DNA from 2 places in the Micromonospora sp. NPDC002411 genome. Region 2 is predicted to be linked to the other one. Evidence: riboswitches for the same ligand, from Rfam matches in the RefSeq annotation. Region 2 holds a riboswitch; the other holds the start of a gene.

Region 1 (9,192 bases), on a different contig from region 2:
AGCCCGTCGAGGTGCACCTGCCGCACCGGCAGCGCTGAGAAGCGACACTGTGACGGCTCAGGCCGTGACCACCCACTGTGGCGGTCACGGCCTGAGCCGTCAGCACGATCTCAATCCACCCGAGGCGCACTCAGTCGGAGGTGCCACCGTGCCCCACGGCCGGTGAGCCGGACGATCGCCAACGGCTCCACGTCCACCTGCCGGTACGTCGCCAACGGCAGGTCGAGGGCGTGCACGACCGCGACCCGGATCACCAGCGGGTGCGCGATCGCGGTGAGCCGCCGGTCGGCGCCGCGTTGCCCGTCCAACCAGGCACCGACCCGGTCCCGCACCCCAGCGACGGACTCGCCGCCGTGCGGTGCGGACTCCGGTTCGGACATCCACTCGTGCAGCGCCTGCGGCTGCTCGACGGCGATCTCCTCGACCGACCGTCCGGTCCAGTCGCCGTAGTCGCAGTCCGCCAACGCTGCCTCGATGGTGGGCAGCAGACCGAGTGCGTCGGCGGTATCGGTAGCCGCCGCGGCGGGACTGGACACGCAGGCGTCGTCGACGCCCAGGTGCCCACGTCCGGCCTGGGCCAGGGCGAGGGCGGCACGCAGGCCGCCCTCGTCCAGGCCGTCGTCCGATCCGCCGAAGCGGGCCCGACGCAGGGCAGTGGTGTGCGCGTGGGCGACCAGCCGGAGGCTGGTGGCGGTCACGTGCCCGGAAGTGCAGCGGCGGCCCGGCGACGCCGGTCGTGGTGCATCAGGGCCGCGAACAGCAGGCCGATCCCGGTCCAGAGCACCACCTGGGTGCCGAGCGAGGCCAGCCGGAAGTCCCACAGCAGCGTCGCGGGGAAGTCGGCGGGGACCTCCTGGAACGACGGAAGCACCACATAGGAGACCACGGTGACCAGCAGGAATCCGCCGACCGCCGCGGCGACGCGCTGCCACAGCGGTGCCTGCGCGCCGACCGATCGGTAGCCCAGCGAGCCCGCCCACACAGCAACCAGACCGAGCACCACCATCAGCAGGTAGGTGACGGTGCGTTGGTTGATGGTGGCCGGATCGCCGACCGCCGGCGGGTTCGCCGGGTACTTGAGGAACGGCACGACCACCGCGCCGAGCAGCGCCGCGCCGGCCAGCAGCAGGCCCGACCGTCCGTCGTCGTAGGTCCGCCGTCGGCGTGCCAGCAGGACGTACGCCGTGGCCAGCAGGCCACCCATCGCGGCACCGAACAGGCCGGTGGCCAGGAACAGGCCGCCGCGCTGGCCATTGCGGCTGACCAGGGCATCCTCGTGGTCGTGCGCACCGGCGACCGGCTCGGCATGCGCCGACGCCGCCTCCTCGATCGCGATGGCCGCGTCGACGTGCGGTTCGCCGGCGAGATAGGCGAACGTCCCGGCGAGCAGACCGGCGATCAGGCCGGCGAGCAGACCGCGGACGAGGACGGTGACGAACGGGGGAGCGGTGGCACCCGTCAGTGGCACGGAACACCCAGCAGGTGCCGGCCGTCGTGCATCAGCTCGTGCAGGTACATGCCACTGCGCGACACCGCGCCCTGGTCGAAGGCGACGAGGTAGGCCAGCAGCGCGAGCGCGGTGACGGTCGCCAACACCGTCCACAACAGACGCGTGGTGCCAGCGGGATTCACCAACGGCTGGCTGGACGTGGAACTGGACATGTGATCACGAACCTCCCCGGGGATGACGCGTCCCCATCGCAAGGCTGCGGACGACCGAGCGTCCTGGCTCGCGGTCCCTCTCGAAGTGGGGGAACCGCTCACAGTGGCGCGACCGCGCCGGAATCACACCGGCTTCCCTCGCGTCGCCGCAGATAGTGGGTCGACGGTATCGGTGCCGCCTCAGGCGGTCAACCCGGTCCGGGACAGCGACCCGCCGGCTCGCCGACGTGCGGGCACCGACGCATCGTCACTTCGGCCAGTCGACGGTATTCGTCCGGCCGGAGTGCTGGGGAGTTCCGGCTGGTACGCGCGTTCTGCGGCCTGCGCCTGCCCTGTTACCGCTAACATGGTCACCCTGCAAAATCTGTCGACGGCACCGGGCCTCGCCGGAGGTCCGACCAGTGGCGGAGCGGGGTGGGTGGACGTGAGCGCGCCGGGACGGGTCCGATGACGACCGGTGCGGCCGTGCGGCAGCCGGGGATCGTCGACGCGCACCATCACCTCTGGGTCCGAGCCCGGCACCCGCAGCCCTGGATCGACCCGCACACCATGGCCGCGATCGACGACGACTTCACCCCGGTCGACCTCGGCCCGGCGACCCGGGTCGCCGGAGTCACCCAGACCGTCGTCGTGCAGACCGTCGCGGCCCGGTCGGAGACGCCCGAGCTGTTGGGGATCGCGGCCGACGACCCCCTCATCGCCGGGGTCGTCGGGTGGGTCGACCTCACCGCCGGCGATGTCGTCGAGCGCCTGGAGCGACTTCGGGCGGCGCGGGGTGGCGAGCGGCTCGTCGGGATCCGTCATCTGGTCCAGTCCGAGCCCGACCCGGCATATCTCGACCGCCCCGACGTCCGGAGGGGTATCGCCGCGGTCGGTGCTGCCGGCCTCGCCTTCGACCTGCTCGTACGCCATCATCAGTTGCCGGCGGCCACCCGGCTGGTCCGCGACCTGCCCCAGGTCCGGTTCGTCCTGGACCACCTCGGTAAGCCGTCGCTCGGGGCCGGCGGCCTCGGCGACTGGCCCCGGGACCTGCGGGCGCTCGCCGCCGAACCCAACACGACGGCGAAGCTCTCCGGCCTGGTGACCGAGGTGAGCGGCAGTTCCTGGACGGTCGCGGACCTGCGGCCGGCCGTCGAGCACGCACTGGACGTGTTCGGGCCGGGCCGGCTGATGTTCGGCTCGGACTGGCCGGTGTGTCTGCTCGCCACCTCGTACACCCGCTGGGTCAGGGTGCTCGGCGACCTGCTGGATCCGCTGACCGACGACGAGCGCGCGGCGATCTGGCGACAGACAGCCAGCCGGGAGTACCGGCTCGCGGCGTCGTGACCCGCCGGAGGGCCGTCGGTTGACCGGCCGGGAGTTCGGTGGAGAAAGTGGTGCCCGCAAACGCCACCGGGCATAGCATGTTATCGATAACATGCTCGCGATGGTCCGCCGGATCGAGCCGGGGGCCACCCTAGGGTGCGGGGTGCGCATGGTCGTCGGGGCCGGGCCTGTCGATCCATTGTGGACTGTCGCTGGTCCAGCGTCCCCTGACGAACCGTCGGCGGATGGTGCCGCGCCGCTCGGCCGCAGTTGTGCCGATTTGATCAGACGTATGCGCGGGATGGCTCGGGTAACGATGTCAAAACATGGTTGTAAGACCTTGGCAACCCACGCGGGTGCATGGCATGGTAACGGCTGATCAAGGGAAACATCCGATCTATCGTCACGGTGCGGCAGGTCCACGCCAAGCCCTCTCCTCTGCGGGGAGGCTCGGTCGCTCATAGGTGCTCGGCACGACGGCGGGTCCTCCGTCGAGTGCCGGCCCCACGCATGGGGAGGTCAGGTCCGACGATGAGTACCGCCGAGGCATCCGCCGGCACGCAGCGCGGCGACATCGGTGACTGGCTCCGGGAACGGATCTCCCACGCCGTCTCCGAGTTCACCGCCGCCACCGCGTTGGTCGTCCTGTTCATCGCGTTGACCATCGCGAGTCCCTACTTCCTGACGGCTGACAACCTCTTCAACATCGGGGCGCAGACAGCGGTGATCGCCATCATCGCCACGGCGCAGACGATGGTCATCATCACGAAGGGCATCGACCTGTCCGTGGGGTCGGTGGCCGCACTCTCCGGTGTGCTGGGAGCGATGGTCGTCCGCGACCTCGGCTTCTCGCTCTGGGCGGCGACGGCGGTCGCGATCGGCGTCGGCGCGCTAGCCGGGCTGTTGAACGGCCTGCTGGTGACGGCAGCCCGGATTCCGCCGTTCATCGCGACGCTCGGAACGATGTCCGTCGGGCGCGGACTGGTCTTCATCATCACCGGCGCGGTCGGCGTCTACGGCCTGCCCCGGTCGTTCCAACTGCTCGGCAACGGGGAGATCATCGGCATCCCGTTCGCCGTCGTGATCACCGTCCTGGTCGCCGTCGGGGTCGCCTTCCTGCTCTCCCAGACCCGCTTCGGCCAGTACACCTACGCGATGGGCTCCAACCTGGAGGCCGCGCGTCGCTCCGGCATCCGGGTGGGCCGTCACCTGACCGGGGTGTACGTGCTGGCGGGTGTGCTGGTCGGCCTCGGCGGCATGATCGCTGCCTCCCGGGTCAACTCCGGCCAGCCCAACTACGGGATCTCGCTGGAGCTCGACGTCATCGCCGCCGCGGTCATCGGCGGCGCCAGCCTGTTCGGAGGCCAGGGTCGGATCGTCGGGACGATCATCGGCGCCTTCCTCATCGCCCTGGTGCGCAACGGGGCCGTCCTGCTCGACATCAGCATCCACTACCAGCAGGTGATCGTCGGCCTGATCATCTGGGCCGCCGTCTACTTCGACCAGTACCGCCGCCGGCGGCTGGAATCGCGGGGTTGACATGCCATTCCACGAGTCCGAACGAGGAAGGACACACACCATGGCACACACCACCACCAGTCGACCGGCGCGCACGCGTCTCCTTCGTGCACAGGCCATCCTGGCCGCGGTCGCGGCCACCGCCCTACTCAGCGCCTGCGGCGGAGTGGAGGTCCGGGACGGCGGCGACGGCGCGACGAAGGACGCGAGCGGGCCGTTGAAGCTCGCCGTCGTACCGAAGGCAGTCGGCGCCGACTACTGGAACACAGTGAAGGCGGGCGCGGAGTGCGCCGCGCAGCGCGCCGGGGACGTCACCGTCCAGTGGGACGGGGTGACCACCGAGACCGACGTCGAGGGCCAGGTCAACCTGATCCAGAACTTCGTCACCAAGAAGGTCGACGGCATCGTCTACGCGGCGACCGACTCCAGCGCGCTGGCGCCCGCCACCGACCAGGCGCTGGCCGCCAAGATCCCGGTCGCGATGATCGACTCCGGCACCAGCCCGCAGCCGTCGGGCGTCCCGCTCTTCGCCACCGACAACCGCGCGTCAGCGACCGAGGCGGCGAAGCTGCTCGCCAAGGAGCTGGGCCCCGGCAACCACGACGTGGCCCTGGTCGAGTTCCAGCCCGGATCACAGACCAACACCGAGCGGGTCGACGGCTTCAAGGCCGGCCTCGCCCAGTTCCCCAACCTGAAGCTGGTCGGTCAGCAGCCCAGCAAGAGCGACGTCAACGAGGCGCGGCGGGTCACCGAGAACATCCTCACCGCCAACCCCAACCTCAAGGGCATCTTCGCCGCCAACGAGCCGAGCGTGCTCGGCGCCGCCCAGGCCATCCAGGCGGCGGGCAAGTCGGGCAAGATCGTCATCATCGGTTGGGACGCCGCCCCGGACGAGGTCGCCGGGTTGCGCAGTGGTCAGATCTCGGCGCTGGTCGTGCAGAACCCGTTCAAGATGGGCTACTTCGGCGTCGACAAGATGGTCAAGCACCTCCGGGACAAGGCGCCACTCGCGTCTGCCGACACCGGCGTCACCTTCGTCACCAAGGAGAACATCGATTCGGCGGAGATCAAGGCGGTGCTCGAGCCCAGCTGCGCCAACCCTCCGGTGCAGTGATGGGAACGACTCCGGCGGCCACCGCCGACACCGACAACCTGCCGTCCGGCGGGGAACCGCCGGTCCTGGAAGCGCGCGGCATCGTCAAGCGGTTCGGACACGTCGAGGCGTTGCGGGGCGCCGACTTCACCGTCCACCGAGGTGAGGTCGTCGCGCTGATCGGCGACAACGGCGCCGGGAAGAGCACTCTGATCAAGACGCTTTCCGGCGTGCACCCACCGGACGAGGGCGAGATCCTCGTGGGCGGTCGCCCGGTGCAGTTCTCGACCCCGGTCGACGCCCGGCGGGCGGGGGTGGAGACCGTCTACCAGGATCTGGCCGTCGCCGACGACCTCAGCGTGGCTGCCAACCTGTATCTCGGGAGGGAGATCCTGCGCTCCGGACCGCTCGGTCGGCTGGGCTTGCTGGACAAGCGCGCCATGCGGCAGGGCGCGGCGGCGGCCCTGGACGAACTCGGTGTGCGGATCCCACGGGTCACCACCCCGATCGCCATGTTGTCCGGTGGGCAACGGCAGTGCGTCGCGGTGGCCCGCGCCATCATCTGGGCCACCAACGTGGTCATCCTCGACGAACCCACCGCGGCGCTCGGCGTGGTCCAGACCGGGCGGGTTCTCGACGTCGTCCGACGCGCCCGCGACGCCGGCATGTCGGTGGTGCTGGTGAGCCACAACATGCCGCAGGTGCTCGACATCGCCGACCGGGTCGAGGTGCTGCGCCTCGGCCGCCGCGCGGCCCAACTCCGCGCCGACGAGGTCACCACCGACGACCTGGTGGCGGCGATGACCGGGAGCACCAGCACGGACCGGGACGAGCGGTGACGGCGAACGTCCTGGCCGACGGCGACGGCTGGCGCGGCCGATGACAGGCCCCCTCGGTCGGCGGACCACAGTGGATGCCGCTCGCCCACGGGTGCGGTTCAGCCCACTGGGATTCGGTGCCTCGCAGGGCGGCAATCTCTATCGAAGGACGTCGGACGAGGCGTTCGCCGCCGCGGTGGACACCGCGTGGGCTGGGGGTGTCCGATACTTCGACACCGCGCCGCACTACGGGCTCGGCCTGTCCGAACGGCGTCTGGGTGCCGCCCTCCGCTCCCGACCCCGTGCCGAGTACGTGGTGTCCACCAAGGTCGGCCGGCTGCTCGTGCCGTCGCCGGAGACCGCGCACCTGCGTGACCCGGAGGGGTTCGACGTGCCCGCCGATCACCGACGGGTCTGGGACTTCAGCCGGGACGGCGTACACCGCTCGGTGGAGGCGAGCCTTCGACGCACCGGCCTGGACCGGATCGACGTGGTGTACCTGCACGACCCGGACGACCACTGGGAGCAGGCCGCGTACGAGGCGGTGCCAGCGTTGGTGGAGCTGCGCGAACAGGGCGTGATCGGCGCGATCGGCGCGGGGATGAACCAGTCCGCGATGCTGGCCCGTTTCGTGACGGAGACCGACGTTGACGTGGTGATGTGCGCCGGCCGGTACACGCTGCTGGAGCAGGGCGCGTTGACCGACCTGTTACCCGCCGCGCAGGCCCGCCGCGTCGGTGTGGTGATCGCCGGGGTCTACAACTCCGGGCTGCTGGCCCGGGACCTGCCGCCGAGCGACGCCGCCTACAACTACCAGCGGGCGCCGGTGGAGGTGGTCGGTCAGGCCCGGCGGATAGCGCGGGTCTGTCAGACGTACGGCGTCACGCTGCCCCAGGCGGCGTTGGCGTTCGTCCGTCGGCACCCGGCCGTGGTCTCGACAGTGGTCGGTGTGCGTGACGCGGTCCAGGTGACCGAGACCCTGCGCCGATTCGACACCGACGTCCCGGACCAGCTCTGGGCGGCGCTGTACGAGGCGGGGCTGCTCGACGTGCAGCAGTAGCGTCAGCGGTCAGGGTCGCGTCGTCTCGGTGCTGGTCGGGTCGGCGTCGTCGGGCAACCCGTGCAACGACTCCTCCACACCGATCAGGTGGTTGGCCATCCGGGTGCGGGCCCGCTCCGGGTCACGCGCCACGAGGGCCTTCAGGATCGCCACGTGTTCGTCATGGGTACGTCGGTCCGCGCCCTCCTCGTGCAGGCTCCGCCAGAGCCGCCCGCGGATGGTGCGACCGGCGAACGCCTCGATGAGCCCGACGAGCACCGGGTTGTCGGCGTGCACGGCGATGATCCGGTGGAAGGCGATGTCGATCTCGAGGATGCGTTCGTGGTCCTGCGGTGACTGGCCGACCATCCGGGCTGCCTCGTCGAGGAGTTCCCCGGCCTGGGCGAGGGCCTCGTCCGTGATCCTGGTCGCGGCCAGCTGGGCTGCCTCGCACTCCAGTAGCCGCCGGACGGTGTGGATGTGCCGCGGGTCGCCCTGACCCTGGAAGTCGACCACGAAGCCCATCGGGGCCAGCAGTTGCGGCGCGTCGAGGTTGGTGACGTACGTGCCGTCACCCTGGCGGATGTTGACGATGCCGAGGATCGACAGGGCCGACATCCCCTCGCGCAGCGAGCCGCGCGAGACGCCGAGCGACTCGGCGAGGTCCTTCTCGATCGGCAGGCGGTCCCCGGGCTTGAACTTCCCGTCCAGGATCATCCGCTTGATGCCGTTCACCACTTCGTCAGTGCGTGACATGGTCCCCCTAGCGGCCAGCGGATGTGGCCGTCCCACCCGCGATCACGTACGGCTCCGGAGATGACACGGTAGTCGGGTCCGCCGCCGCCCAGTAGTGGCCGTCGGGAAAGCGGTAGAGCGCGATCGACTCGGGGCGCATCCGGGTGGAGTAGCCGGGCTGGTCGGGCAGGACGTAGCCGCTGCCCGAGCCGGTGTCACGGATGACGCACGGGTCGGTGAAGTGCTCGTGCAGGTGGTCGACGAACTCGGTGACGCGGTTGGTGAGATCTCCCGAGACCGCGACGTAGTCGAGCACCGACACGTGTTGGACCATCTCGCACAGCCCGACGCCGCCGGCGTGCGGGCAGACCGGTACGTCGAACTTCGCGGCGAGGAGCAGCACGGCGACGATCTCGTTGATGCTGGCCAGCCGGCCGGTGTCCAACTGGCAGAAGTCGATGGCCCCGGCCTGGAACAGCTGCTTGAACATCACCCGGTTGTGACAGTGCTCGCCGGTGGCGACGCCGATCGGGGCGACGGCCCGGCGGACGGCCGCGTGGCCCAGGATGTCGTCGGGGCTGGTCGGCTCCTCGATCCACAGCGGCGTGAACCGGGCGAGGGCGGTGACCCACTCGATGGCCTGGCCGACGTCCCACACCTGGTTGGCGTCGATCATCAGGTTGCGGTCCGGGCCCAGGATCTCCCGGGCGATCGCGCAGCGGCGGATGTCGTCGTCGAGGTTGGCGCCCACCTTGAGCTTGACGTAGCCGTAGCCGCTGTCGACGGCTTCCTGGCACAGCCGGCGCAGCTTGTCGTCGCCGTAGCCGAGCCAGCCGGCCGAGGTGGTGTAGGCGGGGTAGCCGGTCCGGTGGAGCTCGGCGAGGCGGTCGGCCTTCGTGCTCTCCTTGGCCCGCAGGATGGCCAGTGCCTCGTCCCGGGTCAGCGCGTCGGACAGGTAGCGCAGGTCCGCGATGTCGACGAGTTGTTCGGGGGACATGTCCACCAGTAGCCGCCACAGCGGC
Region 2 (16,000 bases):
GCAGCTCTTCGGCGCCACCCAGACCCTCCCGTTAGCGATGATCATCGGGCAGGTCCGGGCCACGGCCATCGACCTGCTGCGCGGCGTCAACCCCGAGGACGACGCCAGCGTCCTCGCCCGCGTCGACGAAGCCCTCGGCCTCCCCGCCGTCTGATCGGGCCGTCGGCCCCACCACCGACTCGCCGGTCAGGCGCTGGCCCGGGCCACCAGGGCGGACGGGAAGAGGGTCACCGGCGCGGCCGGACGTCCGTCCAGCAGGGCGGTGGCAGCGGCGGCGGCGATCCGCCCCACCGGGTGGCTCGCCGTGGTCAACGCCGGGGCGGTCAGCCCGGCCAGTGGGATGTCGTCGAAACCGGCCACCGCGACGTCGCCGGGCACCCGCACCCCGGCGTCGCGCAGGCCGGCGATCACCCCGAGCGCGGTGTCGTCGCTGATCGCGTAGATCGCGTCGACGTCCGGCCACTGACGAAGCGCCACGTCGGCCGCCGCCCGGCCGCACGCCGCCGTGAAGTCCCCGGGCAGCACCCGCTCCGGCATTCCGGCCTGACGCATCAGCCGGCGGTACGTCTCCACGGGGCGCTGCGCGCAGGGCAACCACCGGGGGCCGGCCACCATGGCGATGCGGCGTCGACCCGTTGCGTACAGATGGCGCAGCACCGCCTCGGACCCGGCCACGTTGTCCACGTCGAACGACGGCACGCTCGCCGAGCCGACGCCGATCGAGACCACCCGGCCCCGCAGTGACCGGGGCACCGACTCCAGCAACTCCTCTGTGGTGTTGACCAGGATCACCCCGCACACGCTGCGATCGTCGAGCCGGGCCAGCCCGCCCGGGTCACCGAGCGGCAGCCAGTGCAACGCCACACCGACACCGGCGGGCGTGCACACCCGGGCCGCCGAACCGACGACCTGGTGCACGTACGGGTCGTCCAGCACCGCCGCGCTGGCCCCCAGCACCGCCACGACCATCCGCACTCCGCCGCCGCGGACCAGCGCCCGGGCAGCCGGGTTGGGCACGTAGCCGAGCTGGTCGACAGCCGCCGCGACCAGTTCCCGGGCCGCCGGCGAGGCGAATCCCGTGCCGGCGATCACCCGCGACGCGGTGGACCGGGACACCCCGGCGACCCGCGCGACGTCCTCGAGAGTTGCCGGTCGGTGTGCCGCTGTCGTCATCGTCGCCTCCCCGCCGAGGCCCGCCCGGTCGGACAAACGCCTGCTCACATCATGCCCCGGCGGACACATCAGCGGTAAGGGGCGGTTGCCGGTTGTGGTGGTAGCGCTCTCAGGTGTGCGATCGTCCCAGGAGATCACCCCGAGGAAGAGGACCCACCCCGTGAGCGCCCCCACCAGTCGACCCGTAGCCCCGGCTACCGCGCCGTCCGCGAAAGCGGTGCTGCTCGCCCGCAACGGCGTCGCGGTCACCTTCACCCTCAACGGGCTCGCCGTCGGCAGCTGGTTCTCCCGGGTGCCGGCGGTCCGCGAGGCGTTGGACCTCTCCGCCGGCCGGCTCGGGCTGCTGCTGCTCGCGATGAGCGTCGGCGCGCTGCTCGCCATGCCCACCGCCGGGCTGCTCGCCCAGCGTCTCGGTGCGGCCCGCACCGTCACCCTGGCCACCGGGGTGGTAGCGGTCGGCCTGACCGTGGCGGGGCTGGGTGCCACGATGACCGGGTCGTTCGCCGTCGTCGCCGTGGGCCTCGTCGCCTTCGGCTACGGCTCCGGCGCCTGTGACGTGGCGATGAACGTCGAGGGCGCGGCGGTGGAGCGTCGGCTCGGCCGCACGATCATGCCTCGTTTCCACGCGGGGTGGAGTCTCGGTTCGGTGGCCGGAGCGGCACTCGGCGCCGGGGCGGCCCGGTTCGACGTAGCGGTCGGCGCGCACCTCGTCGCGGTGGCGGTGGTCGTGTTGGCCGGTACGGTGCTCGCCGCCCGGACGTACCTGCCCCAGGGCATCGACTCCACCGGCGACCCGGCGGACGCCACCCCGGCCGCCCGCCGTCGGGCGCAACTCGCCGCCTGGCGGGAGCCGCGCACCCTGCTCATCGGGCTGTTTGTGCTGGTGGCGGCGTTCACCGAGGGAGCCGCCAACGACTGGCTGGCCGTCGCGTTCATCGACGGACGGGACCTCAGCGAGGCCGCCGGCGCGGCCGTCTTCGCGGTCTTCGTCGTGGGCATGACCGTCGGACGCACCGTCGGCACCGTCGCGCTGGACCGGTGGGGTCGGGTGCCGGTGCTCAGCGGCACCATCGGGCTCGCCGTGGTCGGCGCCGGCCTGGCCGTGCTGGCCGGCTCCGGGCCGGTGGCCGTCGTCGGCGTCGCGCTGTGGGGACTCGGCGCGTCGCTGGGCTTCCCGGTCGGGATGAGCGCGGCCGCCGACGACGAGGCGCACGCGGCGGTGCGGGTGAGCGTGGTCGCGGTGATCGGCTACACAGCGTTCCTCGGTGGCCCTCCGCTGCTGGGGCTGCTCGGCGACGAGGTCGGCACCCTGCGGGCCCTGCTGGTGGTGCCGCTGCTGCTGCTGCCGACACTGCTGCTGGTGCCGGTGCTGCGCCCGCCGCACGCCGTTTCGTCCGCCACTAAAAACTAACCCACTCCGCCGTCGAGCGGTATCGGGTGCGTGGCCGACTGCGTCACGTACCCGAGCTGGTTAGGGTCGCCGGATGCCAACCGACGAGATCACCGCCGCAGCGGCGGGCACCTGGACTTTGGGCGACCGCACCGTGCGCCGGATGGGCTTCGGCTCCATGCGGATCACCGCCGACCCCGACCCGGCCCGGGCCGTCGCGCTGCTGCGCCGCGCCGTCGAGCTGGGCGTCAACCACATCGACACGGCAGCGTTCTACGTCTCGCCCGGCGGAACCCTGCGAGTCGGCACCGGCCCGGCCCGCTACGCCACCGAGCTGATCCGCGCGGCGCTCGCCCCGTACCCCCAGGACCTGGTCATCACCACCAAGGTCGGCTTCGGGTACGACAGGGAGGCGGGCTTCACCGAGGCGTTCACCCCGGCGCAGTTGCGCGCCCAGGTGGAGGAGAACCTGCGTCGGCTCGGCCGCGACCACCTCGACGTGGTGAACCTGCGCCTCGGCCGAGGGCCCGGCGAGGTGCCGCTGACCGAGCGGTTCGGCGCGCTCGCCGACCTGCGGGCCGCCGGGCTGATCCGGCACCTCGGGCTCTCCAACGTCCGGCCCGAGCAGCTCGACGAGGTGGCGGGCATCGCGCCGGTGGTCTGCGTACAGAACAACTACGGGGTGGACGCCTACCGGGAGCAGGACGACGTCGTTCGGCTCTGCGGCGAACGGGGTATCGCCTTCGTGCCGTTCTTCGCGCTCGCCGGCACCGGCCGGGAGGCGGGCGCGAGCGCCGCGCAGGGCGAGGCCGTCGAGGCCGTCGCCCGCGCGCATGGCGTCACCGGGCACCAGGTACGCCTGGCGTGGACCCTGCACCAGGGCCCACACGTGCTGGCCATCCCCGGCACCGCGGACCCACACCACCTGGAACAGAACATCGCCGCCGGAGCCCTACGCCTGACCCCCGATGACCTGACCCGTCTCCACACCCCCTAGGCCCGCACGACGTGCACGACGATCTCCTGACCGTCGCCCACGGTGCCGGCGAAGCCCTCCGACACCGCGTCCGCGACCGTCAGCTTGAGCGCGAGGGTCTCGTGCGCGATGAGCTTCCGATGCGCGGAGATCGCCGCCGCGACATCGGCGGGCGCGGCGATCGACACCGTGATCCGGTCGGAGACCTCGAGACCAGCCTCGCGGCGGGCCTGCTGGACGATGCGGACGACGTCGCGTGCGACGCCCTCGGCTGCCAACTCCGGGGTGATCGCGGTGTCCAGCGCGATGGTCACTCCGCGCTGGGACTCCACCACCCAGCCGGTGCGCGGCACCTCCGTGATCAGGATGTCGTCCAGACCCACCTCGACCTGTTCGCCGTCGACCGACAGCGGGTACGTCCCGTTCGCCCGGACACCGTCGACCAGCTCCCGCGCTGACACGCCGGCGACGGCCTTCGCGACCTGCTGGGTGCGGTTGCCGAACCGGCGACCCAGTGTCCGGAAGTTCGCCTTGACCTGCACGTCGATGACTCCGCTCTGAGAGTCGAGCGGCTGGAGGATCTTGACGTTCAACTCGTCGCCGATGTCGTCCAGCAACGTCTGCGGGAGCACCGTGCCGGCCGGTAGTCCCACGAGCGCCCGGCTCAACGGCTGACGGATCCGCAGGCTGCTCGTCTTACGGGCGGACCGGCCCGCCTCGGCCAACGCCCGCGCCGTGGCGACCTGCGCCGACAACTCCGTGCTGATCACCGTGGTGTCGGGCGTGGGCCAGGTCGCCAGGTGCACCGACTCCGGTGCCGATGCGGCGCCGCGCCGGATGACCTGCTGCCACACCTCCTCCGTGATGAAGGGAATGAACGGCGCGAGAAGCCGCGTGAGGATGTCGAGGCACTCGTACAGGGTGGTGAGGGCGTCGGGGTCGCCCTCCCAGAAACGCTGCCGCGAGCGCCGGACGTACCAGTTCGACAGGTCGTCGATGAAGTCGGCGAGCAGCCGGCCGGCGCGGGCCGTGTCGTAGTTCCGCATCCGTTCGTCGACGGCGGCCGCGAGGGCGTGGACCTCGCCGACGATCCACCGGTCCAGCACCGGTCGTCGGGCGACCGGCTGCGCCAGGTGCGGCGTCCACGTCGCGTTCGCCGCGTAGAGGGAGAAGAACGCGGCGGTGTTCCAGTAGGTCATCAACACCTTGCGGACGATCTCGTCGAGCGGACCGGGACCGATCCGGCGCGGCGACCACGGTGAGCCGGAGCACGCCATGAACCAGCGCACCGCGTCCGCGCCGTGGGTGTCCATCAACGGGATCGGCAGCAGGATGTTGCCTAGGTGTTTGCTCATCTTGCGGCCGTCCTCGGCCAGGATGTGCCCGAGGCAGACGACGTTCTCGTACGGGGACCGGTCGAAGACCAGGGTGCCCACCGCCATCAGCGTGTAGAACCACCCCCGCGTCTGGTCGATCGCCTCGCAGATGTACTGGGCCGGATAGCTGCGCTCGAAGATCTCCTTGCTGCCCGGTACGTGGGGGTAGCCCAACGACGCGAACGGCATCGCCCCGGAGTCGTACCAGGCATCGATCACCTCGGGGACCCGGGTGGCGGTCCGGCCACAGTCCGGGCACGCGAAGGTGATCTCGTCGACGTACGGGCGGTGCGGATCCAGCTCGGACAGGTCGGCGCCGGCCAGCTCACCGAGCTCCGCACGGGAACCGACAGCTGTCACGTGGCCGTCCGGGCACCGCCACAGCGGCAGCGGTGTGCCCCAGTAGCGGGAGCGGGACACCGCCCAGTCGATGTTGTTCTTCAGCCAGTCGCCGTACCGGCCGTGTTTGATGTGCTCCGGGAACCAGTTCGTGTTCTCGTTCTCCCGGGTCAGCTGGTCGCGTACCTCGGTGGTCCGGATGTACCAGGACGGCTGCGCGTAGTACATCAGCGGGGTGTGGCACCGCCAGCAGTGCGGGTAGGGGTGCTCGAACGGCTCGTGCCGGAACAACCGACCGGACTCCTTGAGCCGGTCGATGAGCAACGCGTCGGCGTCCTTGAAGAACACCCCGCCGACCAGGTCGATGTCGTCGGTGAACCGCCCGTTCGGGGCGACCGGGTTCACCAGCGGCAACCCGTAGGCGCGGCAGACGGCGAGGTCGTCCGCCCCGAAGGCTGGCGCCTGGTGCACCAGACCGGTGCCGTCCTCGGTCGTGACGTAGTCCGCGAGGACCACGCGGTGCGCGTCCGGGATCTCCACCAGGTCGAACGGCCGCTCGTATCGCAACCCCTCCAGGGCCGATCCCGGCACTGTCGCCAGGATCTCCGCCTCCTCACCGAGGACCCGCCGGGCCAACGGCTCGGCGACGACGAACGTGCCCCGCTCGGTGCGGGCGAGGGCGTACGGCACAGTGGGGTGGACGGCGACGGCGGTGTTGGACACCAGGGTCCACGGCGTGGTGGTCCAGATCAGCAGTTCGACGTCGCGGTGTCCGGCTACCGCCTCGCGTAACGGAAACCGTACATACACGGACGGGTCGGTGACCGTCTCGTACCCCTGCGCCACCTCGTGGTCGGAGAGAGTCGTGCCGTCCCGGGTGCAGTACGGCGCGACCCGGAAGTCCTCCACCAGACGCCCGCCGTCGTGGATCCGCTTCAGTGACCACCAGACACTGTCCACGTACTCCGGGGACATCGTCTGGTACGGGTGCTCCAGGTCGATCCAGTAACCCATGCGTTGGCTGAGCTCGACGAACTCGTCCACGTGCCGCAGCACCGAGGTGCGGCACAGGGCGTTGAACTCGGCGACGCCCATCTTCTCGATGTCGGGCTTGCCGCTCAGCCCCAGCTCCTTCTCCACGGCGAGCTCGACCGGCAGGCCGTGGCAGTCCCACCCGGCGCGGCGTGGCACCGAGAAGCCGCGCATCGTCCGGTAGCGGGGGAAGAGGTCCTTGAACACCCTCGCCTCGATGTGGTGGGTGCCCGGCGTGCCGTTGGCGGTCGGCGGCCCCTCGTAGAACACCCACGGCGGACCGTCGGCCGTCTGCTCCAGGCTCCGGTTGAACACGTCGTTGGCCTGCCACCACCCGATGACCGCACGGTCCATCCCACCAAGGTCGATCCTGGTGGGCAGTGGCACGAATGGCGACTTCGATGGACCGTCCGGCACCGACGTTCTCCCTACACTCCACGTCCGCTCACGCGGGCATCAGCTCACTGCCCACGCGGGGACGAAGCGTCAGGCGTATGGCCAGGACTCCGCGGTACCACCCCGCTTGCGCCCCGGTGGTGCGGGCGCCGCTCGATTTCGCGACGTGACGTGCCGCGACGTCCGGTTCTACTGGGGCGTTGACGTGCCCGTTCTTCCGGAGGCTCCCCGGTGATGGCCGGATCGGTGCCGATGCCGTCGAGCATAGCTGTCCGTGCGCAGCGCCAGTGGCCGGAGTGCTAGGCGTGCAGCCAGACGCGGAGGGAGCCGGTGGTGGTGAAGCCGGTGGAGAGCGCCAGCGTCAGGTCCGGGGTGGTTTCGTAGCCGACAAGCGGTGCTCCGGGCACGGTGGCGCACACCGCCTGCCAGATCTCCCGGGGATCGTCGCTCTGGGCGAACAGGTTGGAGACGCCGTAGGTGCCTCCCTCGCCGCTGAGCACCGCACCGCCGGTGATCACACCCCGGTCGTCGTGGCGGGCGAGCACCTGTACCCGTGGGTCGGTCAGGAGCGCGGGGCGGAACACGTCCCCACCGCCGTGGGCAGCGGCCCAGGCCGCGAACTGGTCGGGTGTGGTGACCGGGGCCAGCGGTGTGTCGACAGGTGGTGCCAACGGTGGCCGGTGGATCCACTGCGCGTCGAAGAGCACCCGGAAGCCGTACCCGGACAGGTCGAGGTCGGCGAAGCTGTCCTTCACCGACGCGCCGGGCCCCACGTCGATCCGGGCGAGCAGGGCCTCGGCGTCGATGCCCGGCCGCAGGGTGACCGCGTCCGGGTACCAGGGTGGCGAACGGCGGGGGACCGACCAGGCGTCGGCGTCGGTACGGCCGGTCAGCCCATGGCTGCCGCAGACGATGTCGCACCACTCGGCGTTGTCGTGGGCCGCCGCCGCCCGTGGGTCCTTCAGCACGCCCGGCAGCCTAGGCGGCCGTGCGCTCACGGCGCGTAGACCAGGTGCATCGTGTCGGTGTGCGCGGACCAGCGCAGGTCCAGACGCCAGCAACCGGCCTGGGGCACGTCGATGATCGACGGACCTGGTCCGCCGGCGACCTCCCGGGTGACAGTGGTGTCGGTCCCGTCCAGCGTCGCGGTGATCACCAGAGTGGCCGGTGCCGTCGGGTCGGCCGAGGTCGTGGAGGCCTGGGCCACCCACAGGATCTTGTTGTTCGACCCGTCCTTGCGGTGCTGCCGCAGCGGGTGGGCGAACAGCACCGCCACGATGTCACCCTTTGCCCCGAAGACGTGCGGGACCCGAGCGTCGCCGCTGAAACCGGCGTCCGCCCAGTCGGGCAGAGGTCCCGTCTCGACCCGCGCCGCGCAGGCGCTCGCCGTGGTGGCGGCGGCGCTCGTCGGCGCCGCCGACCCGCCGTCGCTCGTGGCCGTGCAGCCCGCCAGCAGCACCACGGACATCGCCAGCGTCAATCGTCCCCGTGAACCCATCTCACCCCTCCAGTGCGCGTCGACTCGTCGCACAGTCAGGACACCGGTCGGGCCGGTCAGGTTCCTAGCGCAGCGACCTGGCGATCTCGATCGCCTCGGCCTTGCTGAGGGAACCTTCGAGCCGGTAGCTCACGTCGGCGTCCTGCCAGATCAGTGTCGAGGCGGCCAGTCGGGCGGTCTCCTCGCGGACCTCGCCCGCACGGTCCACGTACGACAACACGTGTGGTCGGTCGACCCAGATGGCGAAGTCACCGTCGACCTGCGTCCACTCCGCCCCCGGCGGGGTGACCTCCTTGTGGAAGGCCAGGTTGAGGCGACCGTCGAACGCGTCGATGCGCAGCGCGCCCCCGTCGTAGAGCAGCGTCGCCACCCGGCAGACGCCCGAAGGGTCGGGGTCGGCGACCAGCACCCGCTCGGGCGGACCCAACGACGCCGGTAGGCGGATCGGGAACCGCACCGCCCGCTGCGCCTCGTCCAGGGCGGCGGTCCGCTGCGCGGGCAACGGCGACGGGGTGCCGGCGGCCGGCGTCGGGGCGGACGAGGTGGCGATGCTGACACCGGCGAAGCGCAGCAGCCCGGCGACGGCGTCCGCGACGGCGGCCCGCGTCGGCGGCACCAACGCGACCAGGAGGGCGACCAGCGCCGCAGCGGCGAGCGGACGCCACCGGCGCACGGGCCTGTCGAGTCGTACGCGGACACGGGCGGTCACGTCGGGCGGCTCGGGTGTCTCCAACCAGGCGGACAGGTCGCGCAACTCCCGTTCGAGGTCACCCATGCCGGACCTCCTCCCGGTCGAGAAGGCCGCGGAGTTTCGCCAGCGCCCGGGAGGTGCGCGACTTCACCGTCCCCCGGGGCCAACCCAGTGCCGCCACCGTCTCCTCCTCGGTGAGATCGAGGAAGTACCGACAGACGATCACCTCGCGGTCCCGTACCGGCAGTTGCCGCAGGGCCCCGACCAGCGCCTCCCGGCGCTCCCCGGCGAGGACCGCGCCGACCGCCCCGTCCTCGGCGATCTCGGACGTCGGGTCGGCCGCCGCCGCCCGCAGGACGAGCCCGTCCCGCCGGCCCCGGGACCGGTGCAGGTTGCGGGTCTCGTTGGCGACGATCGCGAGCAGCCACGAGCGGAAGGACGACTCGCCCCGGTAACGGGACAGCTTGCGGTACGCCTTCACGAACGCCTCCTGCGTGACGTCCTCGGAGTCCGAACCCGCACCGAGCAGCACCGCCGTCCGGTACGCGGACGCGGTGTGCCGGGCGACCAGGAGGTCGTACGCCTCCAGGTCACCTGCCCGAGCGCGGGTGACGAGAGCGTCGTCGTCCAGGGGAGGCCTCCGTTCGGATCACACTCATGACACCGCGCGGGCGTCGCGGGTTCCACCCGGCGCGGGTCAGGTTGCTCCCACCCGGCGTGCAGCGTATTGCCAGGATTCGGTGGTGCACTGGGAGAGGTGTCGAGGAGAGGGGCTGGTCATGAGCTGGTTCAATCGCCGGGCACGGGGTGCCGAGACGACCCCGACGAAGCTGGACCGGGAGGCGACCCGCGAGGACCTCGCGGCGCTGGAGGCGTTCGTCGCCAGCCGGCGGGGCGTGGAGTTCTACCTGGAGCCGGAGACCACGGCGACGGACACCACTGTGGTGGCGATCGCCCACGACGGTGAGTGGATCCGCCGGCGCACCGGTACGCCCCGGGCGGCGGGGACGATCGCCCGCAAGCACGCGGTGCCGCTGTACGAGGCCGCCCGCACCGGCTACCCGGAACGGATGCGGGTGTGGAACCGCGCCCACCCGGAACGCCACGCCCGCTGAGACTCGCCTGCTCAGGCGTCCTCGACGGCTGACCGGGCCTGTTCAGCGGTCATCGGCTCGGCGTGGCTGGAGACGTACCAGTGGTAGTCGTCGTCGAGCAGTCGTCGGACCAGGCCCAGGTCGAGGCCGTCCTCGGGTCGGCGCAGATGGGCCGGCGGCGGGTAGAAGCAGTCGCCCAGCACCATGACACCCGAGTCGGGCACCAGGACGACGGTCGAATCCGGGGCGTGCCCACCACCGACGTGCCGTAGCGCCACACCGACGGGCAACTCGTCGGCATCGGTGAAGGTCCGGGTCGGTGGTAGGACCGCGAAGTCCTCCCAGGAGTCCACCGCCCGTGCCCGCGCCCGGAAGCTCGGGCCGAGGCGAGGGTTGGTTCGTACCTGCTCGTCCAGGTAGTGGTGGCTCCACGGCCGGGCGGCCTCGGCGCGCAGCAGCGGCACGGCCGTCTCGTGCCCGACGATCTCGACACCGGGCCAGGCGCAGGCTCCCCAGACGTGGTCCCAGTGGTGGTGGGTGTAGACGAGCCAGCGTGGTTGCGGTAGCCCGGCGGCGGCGAGCGCGACCTGGATCTCGCGGGCGTGCGCGGGGCTCTGCCCGGCGTCGATCATCACACTGCCGCGCTCGTCGACGACGACGGCGACGCCGGCCTGGACGGCCTCCGGGTCGGGATCGCCCGGACAGATCCAGACACGGCCGGCCAGGTGGTGGAACTGCGGGGCGACCATGGTGATCGACCTCCGGGATTGATCGTGGACGCTGGTGCGGCGTTTTCCGATCCTAGGTGAGGGTGCCGCCCGGCACCGTCCCACCGGACGATCGGCGCAGGCCAGAGCAGGTTCCGGCCATCCTTTGCTCTGCATACCTGGAGGCACCGGTGACGGTCCGTGCCCGGTGCGCATAGGTGTGCAGAGCAAAGGGCGTGGGGCATTCATCCGGGGCATTGCCACAGCGCGCCTCCGCTGTCGCAGTGATCGCTGAAGCTCGATGGATGGCGGCCGCCTGGCCGGGTCGGAGCGGCGTTGACCCGCAGCGGAGGGGTGTGGCAGCATTCGCGGCCTGACGGCAGTGAAGGAAGTCGGTGCGATTCCGACGCGGTCCCGCCACTGTCACCGGGGAGCGATCCCCCCTCGTGAGTCACGGCCGTGTGTCTGCGGTTGGAAGGCCGGGGGAGAGCGTCGATCCGGAAGCCAGGATACTTCGGCCGTCGGGACGTACCCCAGGGCGTGGACACCCGAGGAGGACCCGATGACGCACGGCGTCTCATTCATCGACGAACTTCGTCATGACTCGCACGGCGGGCGATGCACAGTGCCCGCGACCGGTCACGCCCCGTTGAGCTGAGCGCCGCCCGCCGCCGACCGGCCCCGCCGCTCGCGTCCGCGAGCCGTCCGCCCCGCCGTCGTACCGGCTGACGCCGCACCCACCCGCATCGTCGCGGTCACCCTCGTGGTGGCCGGGGCGTCACTCCCCGGAGCCCGCCGTGCGCATCCTGCTGCTGTCCACCGCCGACACCGACCTGCTGGCCGCCCGCGCCAGCGGCGCCGACTACCGGCTGGCCAACCCCGCCCGGGTCGCCGCCGACGAGGTGCCCGCCCTGCTCGACGGCGTGAACCTCGTCGTCGTACGCCTGCTCGGCGGTCGACAGGCCTGGCCGGAGGGCCTCGCGGCGGTGCTCGCCACCGGCGTGCCGACTGTCGTGCTCGGCGGCGAGGCGCTGCCCGACGCGGAGCTGATGGCCATTTCCACAGTGCCGTCCGGGGTCGTCACCCAGGCGCTCGCGTACCTGGTCGAGGGCGGGCCGGACAACCTGGGGCAGCTGGCCCGGTTCCTCTCCGACACGGTGCTGCTCACCGGCGAGGGGTTCGACCCGCCCACACCCACCCCGGCGTACGGCGTGCACCGTGAGTACCCCACGAATCCCGAGCAGCCCACCGTCGGGATCGTCTTCTACCGGGCGCACGCCCTCGCCGGTAACACCGGCTTCGTCGACGTGCTCGCGGACGCGGTCCGCGAGGCCGGCGGCAACCCGCTGCCGATCTTCTGCGGCTCGCTGCGGGGGCTGACCACAGGATCCGGCCCGCTCGGGCTCTTCGCCCGCTGCGACGCCCTGCTGGTCACCGTCCTCGCGGCGGGAGGCGCGGTCGCCGCGGACGCCTCCGGGGGCGGCGACGAGGACGCCTGGGACGTCGGCGCCCTGGCCGCCCTGGACGTGCCGATCATCCAGGCGCTCTGCCTGACCAGCACCCGGAAGCAGTGGGCCGACAGCGACGCCGGGCTGTCCCCGTTGGACGCCGCGATGCAGGTGGCCATCCCCGAGTTCGACGGCCGGATCATCACCGTGCCGTTCTCGTTCAAGCAGATCGACTCCGACGGGCTCTCGGTCTACGCCGCCGATCCCGAGCGCGCTGCCCGGGTCGCCGGGATCGCGGTGCGCCACGCCCGGCTGCGGTACCTTCCCAACCCCGACAAGCGGGTCGCCGTGGTGCTCAGCTCGTACCCCACCAAGCACTCCCGGGTCGGCAACGCCGTCGGGCTGGACACCCCGGTCTCGGCGGTCCGGCTGCTCGCCGCACTGGCCGAGGACGGCTACGACCTGGGCGACGCGCCGCCACCCACCGACGGGGACGCGCTGATCCACGCGCTGATCGCCGCCGGTGGGCACGACGTGGAGTGGCTCACCCCGGAGCAGTTGGCCGCCGCCGAGGCCCGGATACCGGGGGACACGTACCGGCGGTGGTTCGACCAGGTCTCGGCCGAGCTGCGCGAGCGGATGCGGGAGCACTGGGGTGAGCCGCCCGGCGAGCTGTACACCGAGGGCGGGGACATCGTGCTCGCCGGTCTGCGCTTCGGCAACGTGGTGCTGCTGATCCAGCCGCCCCGCGGCTTCGGGGAGAACCCGATCGCCATCTACCACGACCCGGACCTGCCGCCCAGCCATCACTACCTGGCCGCGTACCGCTGGTTGGCCACGCCGGCCTCCGACGGCGGCTTCGACGCGGACGCCGTGGTGCACCTGGGCAAGCACGGCACCCTGGAGTGGTTGCCCGGCAAGGGTCTCGGTCTGGCCGCCGACTGCGCGCCCGACACGGTCCTCGGTGACCTGCCGCTGGTCTACCCGTTCATCGTCAACGACCCGGGCGAGGGCACCCAGGCCAAGCGGCGGGCACACGCCGTGGTCATCGACCACCTGGTGCCGCCGATGGCCCGCGCCGAGACCTACGGCGACCTGGCCAAACTGGAACAACTGCTCGACGAGTACGCCACCGTGCAGGCCCTCGACCCGGCCAAGGTGCCCACCGTCCGGGCACAGATCTGGGACCTGGTACGCGCCGCCGAACTGCACCACGACCTGCACGCCGAGGCGATGCCCGACGCGGACGACTTCGACGACTTCGTGCTGCACCTCGACGGGTACCTGTGCGAGGTCAAGGACGTGCAGATCCGCGACGGCCTGCACATCCTCGCCGACGCGCCCACCGGGGAGCCCCGGGTCAACCTGGTCCTCGCGGTGCTGCGCGCCCCGCAGATCTGGGGTGGCGCACACGCCCTGCCCGGCCTGCGGCAGGCCCTCGCCGTCGCGTACGGCCTCGACGAACAGGAACTGCTCGCGTCACCGGGACAACGACTGGCACTGCCCAGCGCGTTGACCGACGTGGTGGACGGGCCGGCCGGCACCGCCGCCGACGCTGTCGACCTGATCGAGGCCCTCGCCCGGCGGCTGGTCATCGGCATGGAGACGCTCGGCTGGGACGCCGACACCGTCGACACGGTGGTCGCGGAGGTGACCGGGCAGCCGATCCCGGACGTCGCCGCGGTGCTGCGCTTCGCCGCCACCGAACTGGTACCCCGGCTGGACCGCACCACCGACGAGCTGACCAACACCCTCGGCGCGCTCGACGGCCGGTTCGTGCCCCCCGGCCCGTCCGGCTCACCCACCCGGGGCCTGGTCAACGTGCTGCCCACCGGCCGCAACTTCTACTCCGTCGACCCGAAGGCCATTCCCAGCCGCAACGCCTGGGACGTCGGGGTGGCCCTCGCCGACTCCCTGCTGGCCCGGCACCTCGCCGACACCGGCGCGTACCCCCGCTCGGTGGGTTTGACAGTGTGGGGCACCAGCGCCATGCGCACCCAGGGCGACGACATCGCCGAGGTGCTCGCGCTGCTGGGCTGCCGCCCGGTCTGGGACGACAGGTCCCGACGGGTCACCGGCATCGAGGTGGTGCCCACGGCCGAGTTGGGCCGGCCCCGCGTCGACGTCACGGTGCGCATCTCCGGCTTCTTCCGCGACGCGTTCCCGCACGTGGTGGCGCTGCTCGACGACGCCGTGCGGCGGGTCGCCGCCCTGGACGAGCCGGCCGAGGAGAACTACCTGCGGGCGCACGTCGCCGCCGACCTCGCCGAGCACGGCGACGAGCGGCGGGCCACCGCGCGAATCTTCGGCTCGAAGCCCGGGGCGTACGGTGCCGGGCTGCTGCCGCTGATCGACGCCCGGACGTGGCGCAGCGACGCCGACCTCGCCGAGGTGTACGCGGTGTGGGGCGGCTACGCCTACGGCCGGGGCCTGGACGGGCGGGAGGCGCGGGCCGACATGGAACGGTCCTTCGCCCGGATCTCGGTGGCGGTGAAGAACCAGGACACCCGCGAGCACGACATCGTCGACTCCGACGACTACTTCCAGTACCACGGCGGGATGGTGGCGATGGTCCGTCACCTTACCGGCACGTCCCCGCAGGCGTACGTGGGTGACTCGGCGATGCCGCACGACGTGCGGACCCGCACGCTGGGCGAGGAGACCCGGCGGGTGTTCCGGGCCCGGGTGGTCAACCCGAAGTGGATCGCCGCGATGCGCCGGCACGGCTACAAGGGCGCGTTCGAGCTGGCGGCCACAGTGGACTACCTGTTCGGCTACGACGCCACGGCGGGTGTCGTCGACGACTGGATGTACGAGCACCTGGCCGCCGCGTACCTCTTCGACGACACCACCCGGGAGTTCCTGGAGAAGTCCAACCCGTGGGCGCTGCGCGGCATCACCGAGCGGCTGTTGGAGGCCGCCGACCGGGGGCTGTGGGCCAAACCGGAACCGGCCACCCTGGACCGGCTCCGCGACACCTACCTGGCCAGCGAGGGCGATCTGGAGGACCGGGTGTGAGCGCGAGGAGTGAGCCGGTCTTGCGAGCCCCGCAGTCGCGAACGAAAGAAGGCACAGTGACGACGTACCCGTTCAGTGCGGTGCTCGGCATGGAGGACATGCGGCTGGCGCTGCTGCTCAACGCGGTGTCCCCGGCGATTGGCGGGGTGCTGGTCCGGGGCGAGAAGGGCACCGCCAAGTCCACCGCCGTACGCGCGCTCGCCGCGCTGCTGCCCCCGGTCCGCCGGGTCGCGGGCTGCCGATTCGGCTGTGATCCCGCCGAGCCGGACCCGGCCTGCCCGGACGGGCCGCATCCGACCGCCGCGACCGCCGAGATCCGCCCGGCCCGCCTCGTGGAGCTGCCGGTGGGCGCCGCCGAGGACCGGGTGGTCGGCTCACTGGACCTGGAGAAGGCCCTCGGCGAGGGTGTACGCGCCTTCGAACCGGGTCTGCTCGCCGCCGCGCACCGGGGGGTGCTCTACGTCGACGAGGTGAACCTGCTGCACGACCACCTCGTGGATCTGCTGCTGGACGCGGCGGCGATGGGCCGCAGCCACGTCGAGCGGGAGGGCGTCTCGGTCAGCCACGCCGCCCGGTTCCTGCTGGTCGGCACGATGAACCCGGAGGAGGGGGAGCTGCGCCCCCAGCTTCTCGACCGGTTCGGGCTGACCGTGGAGGTGGGCGCCAGCCGCGATCCGGAGGTCCGGGTGGAGGTGGTCCGCCGTCGGCTCGCCGCCGACGCCGACCCGGCCGGGTTCGCCGCCCGCTGGGCCGACGCGGACGCGGAGATCGCCGGCCAGGTGGCCGCCGCCCGTCGCCGCCTTTCCGGGGTACGCCTGCCGGACGCCGCGCTGCGGCAGATCGCCGAGGTGTGCGCCGCGTT

Evidence for each region. A riboswitch is a leader RNA that binds a small molecule or an ion and turns the genes downstream of it on or off. The one in region 2 is predicted to bind cobalamin.
Region 1: another riboswitch for cobalamin. It lies ahead of ACWCO3_RS24795 (CbtB domain-containing protein); the one in region 2 lies ahead of cobN (cobaltochelatase subunit CobN).

The regions. Positions count from the first base shown of each region.
Region 1 is NZ_JBSFBM010000244.1:5-9,196, forward strand. It holds gene ACWCO3_RS24785 (histidine phosphatase family protein) at 111-698, opposite strand; gene ACWCO3_RS24790 (CbtA family protein) at 695-1,468, opposite strand; gene ACWCO3_RS24795 (CbtB domain-containing protein) at 1,459-1,662, opposite strand; cobalamin riboswitch at 1,697-1,851, opposite strand; gene ACWCO3_RS24800 (amidohydrolase family protein) at 2,110-2,988, shown strand; gene ACWCO3_RS24805 (ABC transporter permease) at 3,499-4,506, shown strand; gene ACWCO3_RS24810 (ABC transporter substrate-binding protein) at 4,547-5,599, shown strand; gene ACWCO3_RS24815 (ATP-binding cassette domain-containing protein) at 5,599-6,417, shown strand; gene ACWCO3_RS24820 (aldo/keto reductase) at 6,458-7,456, shown strand; gene ACWCO3_RS24825 (FadR/GntR family transcriptional regulator) at 7,466-8,191, opposite strand; gene ACWCO3_RS24830 (enolase C-terminal domain-like protein) at 8,199-9,192, opposite strand, start outside.
Region 2 is NZ_JBSFBM010000117.1:1,690-17,689, forward strand. It holds gene ACWCO3_RS16060 (FUSC family protein) at 1-154, shown strand, start outside; gene ACWCO3_RS16065 (LacI family DNA-binding transcriptional regulator) at 187-1,173, opposite strand; gene ACWCO3_RS16070 (MFS transporter) at 1,334-2,584, shown strand; gene ACWCO3_RS16075 (aldo/keto reductase) at 2,658-3,560, shown strand; gene ileS (isoleucine--tRNA ligase) at 3,557-6,673, opposite strand; gene ACWCO3_RS16085 (hypothetical protein) at 6,982-7,650, opposite strand; gene ACWCO3_RS16090 (hypothetical protein) at 7,677-8,180, opposite strand; gene ACWCO3_RS16095 (hypothetical protein) at 8,245-8,955, opposite strand; gene ACWCO3_RS16100 (RNA polymerase sigma factor) at 8,948-9,403, opposite strand; gene ACWCO3_RS16105 (hypothetical protein) at 9,651-9,986, shown strand; gene ACWCO3_RS16110 (MBL fold metallo-hydrolase) at 9,998-10,714, opposite strand; cobalamin riboswitch at 11,033-11,209, shown strand; gene cobN (cobaltochelatase subunit CobN) at 11,470-15,138, shown strand; partial or broken gene ACWCO3_RS16120 (ATP-binding protein) at 15,135-16,000, shown strand, end outside.